Regions from separate parts of the Lactobacillus helsingborgensis genome, predicted to be linked through region 1. Evidence: riboswitches for the same ligand, from Rfam matches in the RefSeq annotation. Region 1 holds a riboswitch; the other holds the start of a gene.
The links. Region 1 has a riboswitch for lysine ahead of DLD54_RS00840 (ABC transporter substrate-binding protein/permease). Riboswitches for the same ligand answer to the same signal wherever they lie in the genome.

Region 1 (7,199 bases):
GATGACTGGCAACTAAACGGCGATCTGATTTTCTGGTATGAACCTTTAAAGCAAAAAATCGAAATTTCTTCAATGGGTATTCGCGTTAGTCCTGAAAGTTTGCACGCACAATTAAAAAAGGCTGATTGCCTTGAACGCGAAAAGCTGGAATTTCACCGGATGCTGCTTGACGGGGAATTGCCTTATACCATTGGTGGCGGTATTGGACAATCACGGTTATGTATGCTTTTGCTGGGCAAAGCTCACATTGGAGAAGTTCAAGCCAGCGTTTGGCCGCATGACATGATTACCAAGTGCCAAGAGCACGGTATCCAAATTCTTTAATAAACAAAAACCATGCTGTCAATAACTGATGGCATGGTTTTATTGCAATAACCCTATATGTTAGACAAAATCTTGTAGTAAACTAGCAGTAGCAGAACTAGTTTTAAGAAAGGCAAAATTATGATTGATTCTAACAAGATAACTGAGTTAAAAAATGATATTGATCAGGCGCGCCACGTTACTTTTTTGACCGGTGCGGGAGTATCGACCCATTCAGGTATTCCCGATTACCGCTCTAAAAACGGCATTTATGACGGCGTCTCTGAAAGTCCAGAAACAATATTGAGCGAAGAAACTCTTTATCAGCGCCCTGACTTTTTCTACAAGTTCGTAATGGATAATATGTACTTCCCTGACGCCAAGCCAAACGAAATCCACGAAAAAATTGCTGCTATCTGCAACAAAAAAGGCGATTTAATCACCCAAAATGTTGACGGCTTAGATACCAAAGCGGGTAATAAACACGTGACTGAATTTCACGGCTGTCTCTATAATATCTACTGCACTAAATGTCACAAAGTCGTTGACTACGCTGAATATGCTAAGTCCTACCGTCATGAAAATTGCGGCGGTATTATCAGACCAGGAATTGTTTTATACGGTGAAGCAATTAACGGCGACAGTTTAGCCAAATCTGTCAACGCAATGCAAAATTCTGACCTCGTAATTATTTCAGGCACCAGTTTTGTTGTGTATCCATTTGCCCAATTATTATCATATAGACAAGCCGGTGCCAAAGTTTGGGCAATTAATAAAACAGCTATTCCGGCAGAAGGAATTTCTGCTATTATTGCGGACGCCATGGATGTTTTTAAACAGCTTTAATTTAAGTTTTTAAAAAAGCCTTTAAGCTATTTGAATTGCTCGTTTTCAGCATCCTAATTTTAACTATTGCTTTTCACTTTTTGCGTACTAAAAGAAAAGTCAAAAACTATAATCTTTGTTCAACATATTCTTTGAGCACAACTGCCTGGTTGTGTTCTTTGTTTTTAGCACCATAAAGAAAAAGGACATCTTGTTCGGCAAGCTCGTCTTTCACTTGGGCGACAAAAGCTGTGGTCGCTGGATTATGCTCTAATTCAGCAATGTACTTTTGCCTAAATTCAGGATATTTAGTATCATCGTGATTGAACCACTTACGCAATTCGGTGCTGGGACCAATTTCTTTGACCCACTCATCCAAATTAGCATCTTTTTTGCTTTTGCCTCGTGGCCACAGACGATCAACTAAAATGCGATAGCCAGCAGGCTGCTCATGTTCGTAAATGCGCACTACTTTTATTTTTGTCATGATAATATCTCCTTTTAGTTTAAGTTTACTACACGGAAGAAAAAATGAATTATTCAACTTATTTTACTAATAAACCAACTGCTGCTATTACTAAAGACTTAATCGGCAGACCATTAACATATAATGATGGTCAGAATATAATGGGTGGCTATATTGTGGAGGCTGAAGCATATTTAGGGGTCAAAGACAGGGCAGCACATTCTTACGGCGGCCATCGTAGCCCAGCTAATGAAGGTCTTTATCGCAAAGGCGGAACCATTTATATTTACGCTCAAAGACAGTACTTCTTTTTCGATGTCGCAACGCAAGAATATAATGAGCCGCAAGGAATTTTAATCAGGGCTATCGAACCAGTCTGGGGTATAGAGCAGATGATTAAAAACCGCGGGGGCAAAAATGGTGTGCTTTTAACTAATGGTCCTGCTAAAATGATGCAGGCTTTTGGCATTCACGATAAAAAATGGAATTTACACTTCTTGTCTGACTCCCCATTTAAAATTGATTTAGATGATAATCATAAAAAGTGGGCTAAGGAAATTAAAACCAGTGCCAGAATTGGTGTTAGTCAATCCGAATTAGAATGGGCTAACAAAAAATTACGTTATTATGTTGCCGGTAATCCCTATGTTTCTAGAATGAAAAAGAGCGCTTATCAGACAGATAACGGCTGGCGATAAGAGCAGCTTGCAGAAGTCTTTTAAAATAGTAAAAGAAAATAAATGAGATAATTATAAAATATTTTTTAAATAAAATTATTGACAAGTCACTCTTAATAGCCTATTATTTTTCTAAGTTAAATAATTTCCAATGCAATAGAGGTCGCGGTTGTTACGAAACTAATCTGAGTGAGCGAACACTTTGAAGGTTAGCGTAAGAATTACCGCCGAAACAAGAATGTTGTTCGTTTCAATCTTCTTGTTGGGCTGCAAGAGAATATTTTGCAGACTGTCCCGGTTAGTCCCCGGGGAGCGCTATATGATTTGTTCTAATAATAGATTATAACCTCGTTGTTTTGCGTAACAGCGAGTTTTTTATTTACGCTTTTATTGTGTTGGCTTTATTTGAAACATATTTTGTGGAGGTTTTCAAAATGAAGTCAAGATTTAAGTGGTTGGCTACCTTGGTTGCCTTATTCACTTGTTTAGGCATTGGGGCTGATTTTAGCCTGAATGAAGTTAGTGCCAAAAAGGACGACGGTACGCTCAAAGTCGCCATGGAAGCTAATTATCAGCCGTACAATTGGACACAGACTAATAATGCCAACGGTGCTGTGCCAATTGAGGGCTCAAAAGAATACGCCAATGGTTATGATGTCAAGATTGCTAAAGTCATTGGGCAAAAATTACACAGAAAAGTCGAAGTTGTTAAGACTGAATGGGACGGTTTACTTCCTGCTTTAACCAGTGGTAAAGCCGATTTAATTATTGCCGGCATGAGCCCAACAGCTGAACGTGAAAAAGCCATTAATTTCTCTCAGCCATATAGAAACAGTACTTTTGTGGTAATTACCAAACTTAACAGCAGATACGCCAACGCTAAAAAGCTGACTGACTTTAAGGGTGCAAAATTAACAGCGCAACAAGGTACTTTCCACTATGATTTAATCAAGCAGTTAAAAGGTGCTAAGAGACAACCAGCTATGCGCGATTTTGCGGCAATGCGGCAAAGTTTAATCTCTGGCACCATTGACGGCTATGTGGCCGAAGACACTGAATCAACTTCCTTTAAGATGGTTGATCCTGACATTAAGTCAATTCCTGTCAGCAAAATGGCTGGTTTTCACGCTACTAAGGAAGAATCTGTTACCTCAATCGGAATTGCCAAGCCTAACAAGGCTCTACTAAAGAGTGTCAACCAAATTTTAGCTACTATTCCTCAAGCAAAAAGGGTTAGGTTAATGACTGAAGCTGTTAAGCAGCAGCCTAAAACTGATAGTGATAAAAAAGGTAAAAAGGCTAAGTCAGAACCATGGTTAGTATCAATGTGGCGCCAATATGGCGGCATGATTTTAAACGGTATCGGTATGACCTTACTTTTAGCTTCAGTTGGTACCATTGCAGGTTTCTTTATCGGTCTGGCAGTGGGTATTGTCAGAACTATTCCTACACCAACTACCAGTGGTAAAAGATGGCTGCTCAAGTTTGTCAACTGGCTGCTTTCGGTTTATATTGAGATTTTCCGGGGTACGCCAATGATGGTGCAAGCAGCTGTGATTTACTATGGTATTGCCCAATTCTGGCACCTGAATATTGACAGAACGGTCGCCGCACTAATCATTGTTTCGATCAACACTGGAGCGTATTTAGCCGAAATCATCCGCGGCGGAATTATTTCTACACCTGAAGGTCAGTTTGAGGCAGCCAGTGCGCTAGGAATGACCCACAACCAGAGAATGTGGCATATTATTTTGCCACAAGCAATCAAGAATTGTCTTCCTTCAATTACTAATGAATTTATCGTTAATATCAAAGATACCTCAGTTTTGAGCATCATCTCCGTATCAGAGTTGTTCTTCGTTGGTTCAACTATTGCAAGTCAGACATTTAAGTTCTTCCCGACTTACCTGACAATTTCTGCTATCTACCTCATCTTGACCTTTACCATTACCAGAATATTCAACTTAATTGAAAAACACCTCCAAGGAAGTAAGAATTACAACTTAATGGCAAACCAAGTTCAAGTGGGCACACCAAAAGACATGGAGGCTAAGAACTAATGACTGAAACAAACGAAACTATTTTAAGTTTAAAGCACATCAAGAAAACATTTGGTGAACACCAAGTGTTAAAAGATATCTCTTTTGACATTAACAAAGGTGAAATTGCCACCATTATCGGTCCTTCAGGTGGCGGTAAATCAACTACTTTGCGCTGTATCAACCTGCTTGAAGAACCTACTGCCGGTGAAGTTGATTTTCATGGTGAAAATGTTTTGGCACCAAACTACAATCGTAATATTTATCGTGCTAAAGTCGGCATGGTTTTCCAACAATTTGACTTGTTTGAAAATAAGAACGTTTTAGCTAATTGTATGGTAGGTCAAGAGTTAGTATTAAAACGGTCAAAAGACGAGGCGCGTAAAATTGCACTTGCTAATCTGAAAAAAGTAGGTATGGAGCAATACGTTAATGCTCGTCCCAGCCAACTTTCAGGTGGACAACAACAACGGGTTGCGATTGCCCGAGCAATCTGCATGGATCCTGAAATTCTGCTATTTGATGAGCCTACTAGTGCTTTAGATCCAGAAATGGTCGGTGAAGTTTTAAGCGTCATGAAGAATCTGGCTACTACTGGTTTAACGATGATTATCGTAACCCACGAAATGGCGTTTGCGAAGGAGATTTCCGATCAAATGTTTTTCATCAGCGATGGCGTAATCACTGAACAAGGCACGCCAGATCAATTATTCAATCACCCGCAAAATGAAAAAACCGTCAAGTTTTTGAGTAATTTTCAGAATAATTAATAAGGTCTAATTGAATATAAAAAACTGGTAAATCTACGTGATGAATAACGTGATTTGCCAGTTTTTTAGTTTGCTTGTGGCTCTAAAAGTCCAATAATTTCCTGATTAAATTTAGTTGGCTCCTCCCACTGCGGGAAATGACCGGAATGGTCAAACCAAATTATATTGCACGGACTAGTAATTTTAGCAGCATATTCTGCAGTCAATGGTGAGGACACATGGTGGTCATGCCTGCCCTCACAGAAAGTGATGGGAACGGCAAAATGCAGGATATTTTCAAAATTAACGTCCATCAGTTCTTCCCAGAAATATTGAATTGATTGTTTCGAGCCCTGCAAGCGATGAATTAGGTCCTTAAAAGAATAATCTTTAGCAGATATAAAAGGACCAATTAATTTGCGGTAGTTTTTAGCGCCGTAGATTGAGCCACCATAAGCCACAATCATTTTAGTTAATTTGAGGCTGGCTTTAGTTGGTTCATGGACAAAATCAAGTTGGTCAAGTTTGGCAGTATTTTTCATTTTTGTTCGTAGAAAAGCTTTTTGTAAAGCAATATTCTTTTTCATATTAACGACTTGACCTATTCCGATATATTGCGTAACCAGGTCTGGATACTTTTGAATAAAATTGAGCCCTAAAACCGTACCCCAAGAATGACCCATAATAATCAATTTATCTTGTTTTAACCGTTTTAATAAATAAAGCACAAACTGATGAATATCTGCCAAGATGATATTGATGGACAAGTTTTCTTCAGGTGAAAATTTGTAATACGATAGTCCGCTGCCCCTTTGTTCCAGATTGACAAAGATAAAATGATCTTCTAGTTCGCTATTAAATTTTTTGGTCAAGGGGATGCAGGCATCGCCCGGTCCACCATGCAAATATAAAATGATTGGTTTCCGGCCTTGCTTTGAACTAATTGAAAAATAAAGTTTAGCGCCGTTAATTTCTACGTTTTCTATTACTGATGTACTACTCATTTTTTGCCTATATTCATATAATCGCTTGTTATTATGCATACACTGCTACTTTATTTAAGTATATTATTAATGTCTCTGCTTTGTAAATTGCAAATTATGTTTACAAGACTAACGCAATTTTTATCAAAAAGTCTGACGAACTTTACGCTAGAAAAAAGTACCAAGCAGTATAGTTGCCTGGTACTCAAATCTTGTTAAATTTTACTCATTTTTACCTTCAGCTTGGTAAAATTTAGCCCGATTAATTAAATAGTCAAATAAAAGCACACAGATTAGATTTAAGACAATAATTAAGAGTATTAATAATGGGTGATCTTCTTGCTCATCTGTCATATTCAATAAATATAAAGTTTCAAAACTAATAGGTGCACCTTGTAATGCCATAAAATAAAATAAATCATTTTCGACTTGCTTAGTAAATGTTTCTTCTTTTACTTCAAAGCAAGCTGTAGCAATTATTGTTATGATGAATGCACTAATTGACCATATTAAGTTATAATTCGGCTTATTGGAGAAAAAAGCCTCCATTTCAATTATACACAACCACAGTAAAGCAACTCTTGCTAATTTCATTTTCATCTTATTTCCCACAGCCTTTCTTTTTCGAATTATTTTAATTATTTTATTATTTATAATTATAAATGAAATGTGGTATTAATCAAAGGTTCTATTAGTCACTGCAGTTGTTCCGTTAGAAATATCAGCTATTACATCTGTTTCAGATTGGTCAAAAATCAGCTTAATTTATCTCTAATTAAAAATTTTACAATTTAATATTTATGTACTAACCTATAAGTAATTATTATCACTGATATAACTAAAAGTTTAAATTAAATTATAACTGTTTCTTGTATCTGTGAAAAGTTTAATATTGCTTTGTGCATAATAAATCTTGGCAATATCATGATTGGAGCTATTAATAATGACCAAAAAACAGACTAAGATGAAAGAACAACTGTTATCAGATCATCTATATAAAGTTGTATGGCTTATTGCATTAGGCGAATTCTTGTTGGTTTTAATCCTACCGTTTTTCAAATCTCTTGGTTTAAGCGTTGGCGCTTTGGGTCTCCTACTATCAGCTTTGTCAGATGTATTTACAACATTTTTTCAACACAAACATATTACCTTTATTA
Region 2 (7,199 bases), 260 kb from region 1:
GCAGTTCATCTAGCTGCACCAACTCATGCTTGTCACTTGCCATGATGTTTTCTCCTTTACTAAAACTGGTCGAACTAAAAAAGCTACTAGTTCAACCAGTTTTGGTAATTATTATTTAATTGAGGTATTTACGGAAGAAGTCCAGCTCATCTTCGTTACATTGCTTTGCCAACTCATCTTTTTGGTTAATGTGGAAAACATGTCCGCGAGGATTATTACTGTCACCATAAAAATGTAGTTCGTGATAAATATTTTTGGCATGTAAGTATCCGGAAAGCATGTAGGCATTATCACGCAAAAAGTCATCGGTAGAGGTCATGATAAATAAAGGCGGCAATGCAGAAGTTAGAAATTGTTCTACATTTAATTCTTCGTGTTTATTCATGCGAATTTCGGGTCTGAAATAAGCCTCGGGTGCGCCGGCAATGGAATTAATTTCCGTTAAGAAGTAAGCGCCACAGTTTAAAGCTGCTGCTTTAATGGTCAGGTTAGGAACAGAATAGCCAAAATATTTACGGTATTCATTGTTAGTGTAAACTGCTAAAATTTGTTCACCCATTTGACCGCCTGCACTGTCACCAACTATAAATACATTGTCTAAGTCAAACTGATATTTAGCCGCATTTTCTTTTTTGGCTACCCAATGAAATACACGGTTAACATCATCTAATTCGCCCGGATAAACAACGGCGGGTGCCAAGCGATAATTGGCGTTGACGACTGCAAAGCCTGCTTTAGCTAGAGCTAAGCAATAAAACTGGTAAGTTTCCTTAGTGCCATATACCCAGCCACCACCATGGATATTGATAATAACCGGCAGTTTAGCATCAATTCTTTTTTGGGGTAAATACACATCAAGAATCTGATATTGTTGATCTTGACCGTAAGGCACATTATCAAATCTTTCTACTTCAGGTATTTGTGTTGGCAAATCAGCGTCGCGCTGGTCATCACCTTTTTTAAATTCTTTTCGCATTTCCTGCACTAATTTTAAATAATCTGGTTCTGCCATTTTACAGCACTCCTTTTTGTGAAATCGCTTTAACAAATATATTTTACTTCACTATTATGAAAAAGAAAGGCTATAAAGTCACTTCAAAATGGCTATTAAGCAGCTCAAATTTTTATTTTAGTACAATACTTTATTACCAAAATTACCCTTTACTTGTGATGTGTTGCCATAAATTTCTGGTAAGCTTCATTTTCTGTAGTTGATGTAATCTTAAAGTTACTAAAGTCCGGCTGTTTTTCGTGTAATTCACCTTCTGTAACCTCAATATAGTGCGTAACTGTCGCATTACCTATTAATTCTATCCAATAGCTATGTGCACTCCGATGCACTTTAGTTTGAACAAATCCTCCGGGATTGGAGATAGTTAGTAACTGCCCAAAAAGGTGTTCCTGCGGACAAGTTAATGCGTAAACCAGACTTGCGGCAGACATGCCAGTGCCACAAGCATTGGTAAAACCCACACCCCGTTCGAAAGTGCGCACAAATAGATGATGCGTATTCAAAACTTGAGCGAAACTAACGTTTACGCCGTCTGGAAAATAAGGGTTTTTCTGATTTAACCTTGTTCCTAGTTTTTCCAATAAGTTACTTTGTAAAATGTTATTTGGCACTAAACTAATCAAATGTGGGTTGGGAACAGCAACTGCTGAAAATTTTAAATTAGGTGCAAATTCGGGAACCTTTTGATTAATTAACTCAGTAGCGCCTAAATTGGTAAACGGGAGATCACTTGCCTGAAAACTGACAGGGCTGATTTCAACACTGACTGCCTTAACGTCTTGAGCCCAATCCAGCTTGCAGCTGACACGCAAATCACTCTGCATAGTCTCAACTTTAAATGTTTCTTTATGATATTTTTGTGCTAAATAGCGGCCGACTGTCCTTAGGCCGTTACCACACATTGAAGCAAAAGAGCCGTCAGCATTGATGACCTGCATTTTACCTAAAACTTGGGGATGGTGTGACTTGCTGACTACAAGCAAACCGTCCGCGCCATTTAATAAACCTGTGTTGCGTCTGGTTATTTGCTGTGCCAAGTTGACTAGTTCTTCTTTAGTTAATGGTGCTTTTAATTGGGTTTGATCAAGCAGAAAAAATTGGTTTTGCGAGCCATGAACTTTTTGTAGTTGTACCATAAAGTTTCTCCTTTAAATATTTACTTAAAAAATTGCTGATAAATTTCTTTAACTGCCGCTGCTGCGTCAGCTCTTTTAGTGCCCAGCATGATAGAAATACGTGAGGCACCCTGATTAATCATGTGGATTGCGACGTGTTTCTGCGCCAACGGCATTGTAATATTCTTCATTACGCCAATCTTGTTGCGCATTCCTTCTCCTACTACCATGATGATGGCATAATCATCAAACCATTCTAGTTGGTCAGGTTGCAATGCTTGTTGAATTTCAAAACACATTTGCTGGCGGATTTGCTCATTAAATTGTCTTTTGTCAAAAATAACAGTCAGATCATCAATTCCTGATGGCATGTGTTCGTATGAAATATTAAATTTATAGAAAATTTGTAATAATTTAAGTGTAAATCCAACCTCTTTATTTAGTAAATATTTATGTAAATATAATGCAGCAAAATGACTAGAACTTGCGACCCCAGTAATTATGCTTTGGGGATGAAAATCATGCTCGGGAACAATCATTGTTCCTGGTAAATCAGGGTGGTTAGTATTTTTGACATTTATGGGTACTTGACCCTCAATTGCAGGAATGATCGCTTCATCATGGAAAACCGAAAAGCCAGCGTATGACAGCTCCCGCAATTCGCGATATGTCATAACTTTAATTGCGTGGGGGTGAGTAATAATTCTGGGATCAGCGGCATATATAGCGTCGACGTCGGTAAAGTTCTCATATAAATCTGCTTTAATCCCCCGTGCCCAAATTGCGCCAGTGATATCTGATCCGCCACGGGAAAAAGTAGCAATTAAGCCGTCTTTGGTAATACCGTAAAAGCCGGGAACAACCAACACGTTATCTTTGTTAGACCACTTTTCTAAATTTTTGTAAGTTTCTGGCATCACTTGGGTGTCATTAGCGTTGTCAGTAACCAAAAAGCCCGCTTCTTGGGGGTCAAGGAAGTAAGCTGGTAAATGATAATTTTGTAAAACTAAAGCCAAAAGTTGTGCGTTAAGTTTTTCACCGTGAGCTTTAAAGCTAGCCATTAAATAGTCTTGATTAGGGTAATCAGCTTTTGGCAAAGCAATTAGTTCTTGCAGTAAAGGTTGTAATAATTGTTCAGATATTTGAAAGTAAGCAGCAATATCATGATACCTAGACCAAATTGTTTTTACAGTTGAACTGCAATCCTCTTTATTAATTGTTTTATGTGCAAACTCAATTAATAAATCTGTTACTTTAATGTCATTTGCAAATCTTTTTCCTGGAGCAGAAGCTACAATTACTTTACGAGTCTGATCAGCTTTAATAATATTTACTACTTTTTCAAATTGCTCCCCGTCTGCAAGGGAACTGCCACCAAATTTAACGACTTTCATGTTAATACCTTTCACAATTAAATTTAATTTTAAGTAATTAGTATTGCATTTTATCATTAAAATTTTAATCTTCAATCAAAAATCAAAAGAGGACTTTTGAAAATGAGCCATTTTGATTAACTATTTTTAAGCTGTAAAAAGCCAAAAAACATTGCTACTAGAAGTTTTTTTGCTTGCAGCTAAAATGACAAATTTTTAAAATCATTGTCTTTATTTTAAAAACAAAAAATAATTCTGACTGAAAATGGTTGACAATGATTTTAATTAATAATAATATTTTAATAAATCGAAGAGGTTGCAACCAACAAAAGTAGCTGGTGGAGTTTCTGCAAAGGCTGAGAAACTAGTGAAAGGGGCGGTTGCCGAAGCATTAATTATTGCGGTAATTAATTAGCTGGGACGTAATCTAACAGGTTACGGACTGTCGCAATTTTATATTCGCGGAGCGCTATCGACAAAATTGATACCAGATAATAACTTGAAGGACTCTTTTGTTAGGCACGACAAAAGAGCCCTTTTTATTTTAAGAAAAAGGGAGAGACTTAAATGGCTGCTAATGATTATTATCAAACTAATGCTCAAGGTCACTTGGTAATTGGTGGGGTTGATGCACTAAAATTAGCAAAAGAGTTTGGTTCTCCATTAGTTGTTTATGACGTACAAAAAATCAAACAGCAATTTCGGGCTTTCCAAAACGCTTTTGCAAAAGAAAATGTGAATTATGCGATTAGTTATGCCAGTAAAGCATTTGCTACGATAGCAATTTACCAGGTAATTAATGAGCTGGGCGGACATGTGGATGTTGTTTCTGGGGGTGAATTATATACCGCGCTGCAAGCAGGTTTTCCTGCAGCAAGAATTAGCTTTCACGGTAATAATAAAACTGCAGCTGAGTTATTAATGGCCGTGAAAAATCATGTTGGCGTCATTATTTTAGATAATTTTACTGAAATTAAGTTGTTAGGCCAGATTTTGCAAGAAACAAATAGTCAGATGCAGGTAATGTTGCGGCTAACACCAGGAGTTTCTGCACATACTCACGAATATGATCAAACTGGTCAAGAAGATAGTAAATTTGGTTTTGATATTCGTTCGGGTCAAGCCGAGCAGGCCTTTTTACAGGTTAAAGCTAACACGCAAATGGAACTAATTGGTCTGCACGCACATATTGGTTCACAAATTCTAGAGACAGCCGGGTTTAAGCTGGAAGTTGAAAGACTTATGCAATTAGTCAAGGACTGGGAGCAAAAATATGATTACCAGCCGCGTGTTTTAAACTTAGGGGGCGGCTTTGGTATTAGATATACCGAACAGGATGATACTTTAACTGCTCAAACCTTCATCAGTCAAATAATGCGGACAGTTAAAAAGTGTGCGCAAATAAGCCACTTAAAAATTCCGGCTATCTGGATTGAACCAGGACGTTCAATTGTCGGTGAAGCCGGTTATAGCTTATATACAATCGGTGCTCGCAAAGAAGTACCGGGACTGCTGCCTTATGTAGCAGTTGATGGCGGTATGGGTGATAATATCAGACCGGCACTTTATCAAGCACAATATGAGGCAGTATTAGCAGAAAAGCCACATGCAGAACCAGTAGAAACGGTTAGACTTGCGGGACGTTATTGTGAATCAGGCGATATTATTATTAACAAACTGAAAATCCCCAAAAGTAAACCAGGCGATGTAATAGCAGTACTAGCTACTGGCGCTTATGGTTATAGCATGGCATCGAATTACAATCGTGTTCCAAGGCCAGCAGTCGTATTTGCAGAAAATGGTCAAGCACAGGTAGTAGTTACACGTGAAACTTATGCGGATTTAATTAGTCATGATCGCTTTTATCAACCGAAAGGATAATTAAAAATATGAAAAAAATGTCGGCAACTGAAATTATTGATTTCATTGCTAATTCAACCAAAAAAACACCTGTGAAAGTATATATCAAGGCTGAGATGTCTAAGTTAAAGTGGCCTGAAAATTGCAAAATTTTTAGTGAAACTCATACCGGGGTCATTTTTGGAGATTGGCAAGACTTGGGTCCTTTTTTAGAAAAAAACGCCGAGAAGATAACATATTATCAAGTGGAAAATGTCAGTCGGAATTCTGCTATTCCCCTGCTAGACATGAAGAACATCTCTGCCAGAATTGAACCGGGTGCCCTTATTCGTGAAAATGTTGAAATAGGCAAAAATGCGGTAATTATGATGGGGGCCGTCATTAATATTGGAGCAGAAATTGGCGAAAATGCCATGATTGATATGAATGCTGTTTTGGGCGGCCGAGCAATCGTTGGTGCGAACAGCCACATAGGAGCAGGAGCGGTAATTGCCGGAGTCGTGGAACCAGCCTCAGCACAACCTGTAAAAATAGGCAAAAATGTTTTGATAGGTGCTAATGCAGTAGTTTTAGAAGGAGTCCAAGTTGGTGACCATGCGGTAGTAGCGGCAGGAGCGGTAGTAACAAAAGATGTACCTGCAAACAGCGTCGTTGCCGGAGTACCAGCAAAAATTGTTAAAATGCGTGATCAAAAAACTGCCTCTAAGACAGGAATTGAACAGGGACTAAGAAAGCTGTGAATTAATGTTAACTTTTGCGCAACTTATTAAAATTCGCCGTGACTTGCATCAAATACCGGAATTAGCGTTGCATGAATATCAAACACAAAAATATCTCTTACAAGTCATTGGTAATTTTAACCAGAAAAATATTGAAATACGTAAATGTCCTGAACTGCCTACAGCTATATTAGTTCTGGTTCGGGGAAGTAAACCACAAAAAACAATTGGTTATCGAGCAGATATAGATGGTCTGCCAGTTCAAGAAAATACTGGTTTGTCGTTTGCTTCCCACAATCATGGTCAAATGCATGCCTGTGGTCATGACATCCACATGGCAGTAGCGCTGGGAATTTTGGCTTATTTTTGCGAGCACCAACCACAGGACAATTTGTTGTTCTTTTTTCAACCTGCTGAAGAAAGTGAAAGTGGTGGTAAAAAAGCTTATGAAGCTGGGGTTTTTACTGGTAAATGGCATCCAGATGAATTCTTCGCCTTGCATGTTACTCCCGACTTGCCCACCGGCACAATTGGCTGCCGTTTAGGAACATTATTTGCGGGCACAACTGAAATCAATATTGACTTATATGGTAAAGATGGTCACGCCGCATATCCACAGCAGGCTAATGATATGGTAGTGGCCGCTGCTGCTTTAATAGAACAAATTCAAACAATTATATCTCGCAGTATTGATCCAATTGCAAGTGGTGTTATTACAATAGGAAAAGTTAGGGCTGGAACAGTTAGAAATGCGATTGCCGGTCATGCTCATTTAGAAGGAACTATTCGCGGGCTAACTCAAAAAATGATCGAAAGAATCGATCAGCGTCTGCGGGAGGTAACTCAAGGAATAGCACAAAGCTATAATGCTAAGGTTGATTTACAGCTTAATCAAGGCGGCTATTGGCCAGTTGAAAATAATCCTCAAATCACAAACGAGTTCATTAATTATATGAAGGAAAATACTCAAATTAATTACCAAGAGATGCAGCCGGCTATGACAGGAGAGGACTTTGGCTATTTACTGGCACAAATACCTGGTACCATGTTTTGGCTGGGCGTAAATGATAATTCCCAGCTTCATTCTGCAACATTTAATCCGCACGAAGAAGCAATAGTA

Region 2: another riboswitch for lysine. It lies ahead of lysA (diaminopimelate decarboxylase); the one in region 1 lies ahead of DLD54_RS00840 (ABC transporter substrate-binding protein/permease).

Annotation. Positions count from the first base shown of each region.
Region 1 is NZ_CP029544.1:176,234-183,432, reverse strand. It holds gene asnA (aspartate--ammonia ligase) at 1-324, shown strand, start outside; gene DLD54_RS00855 (NAD-dependent protein deacylase) at 445-1,149, shown strand; gene DLD54_RS00850 (DUF488 domain-containing protein) at 1,256-1,615, opposite strand; gene DLD54_RS00845 (DNA-3-methyladenine glycosylase) at 1,660-2,292, shown strand; lysine riboswitch at 2,421-2,597, shown strand; gene DLD54_RS00840 (ABC transporter substrate-binding protein/permease) at 2,706-4,331, shown strand; gene DLD54_RS00835 (amino acid ABC transporter ATP-binding protein) at 4,331-5,080, shown strand; gene DLD54_RS00830 (alpha/beta fold hydrolase) at 5,146-6,063, opposite strand; gene DLD54_RS00825 (hypothetical protein) at 6,265-6,636, opposite strand; gene DLD54_RS00820 (hypothetical protein) at 6,986-7,199, shown strand, end outside.
Region 2 is NZ_CP029544.1:1,769,737-1,776,935, reverse strand. It holds gene DLD54_RS08420 (AraC family transcriptional regulator) at 1-43, opposite strand, end outside; gene DLD54_RS08415 (alpha/beta hydrolase) at 116-1,012, opposite strand; gene dapF (diaminopimelate epimerase) at 1,162-2,148, opposite strand; gene DLD54_RS08405 (aspartate kinase) at 2,169-3,521, opposite strand; lysine riboswitch at 3,803-3,981, shown strand; gene lysA (diaminopimelate decarboxylase) at 4,068-5,381, shown strand; gene dapD (2,3,4,5-tetrahydropyridine-2,6-dicarboxylate N-acetyltransferase) at 5,390-6,100, shown strand; gene DLD54_RS08390 (N-acetyldiaminopimelate deacetylase) at 6,105-7,199, shown strand, end outside.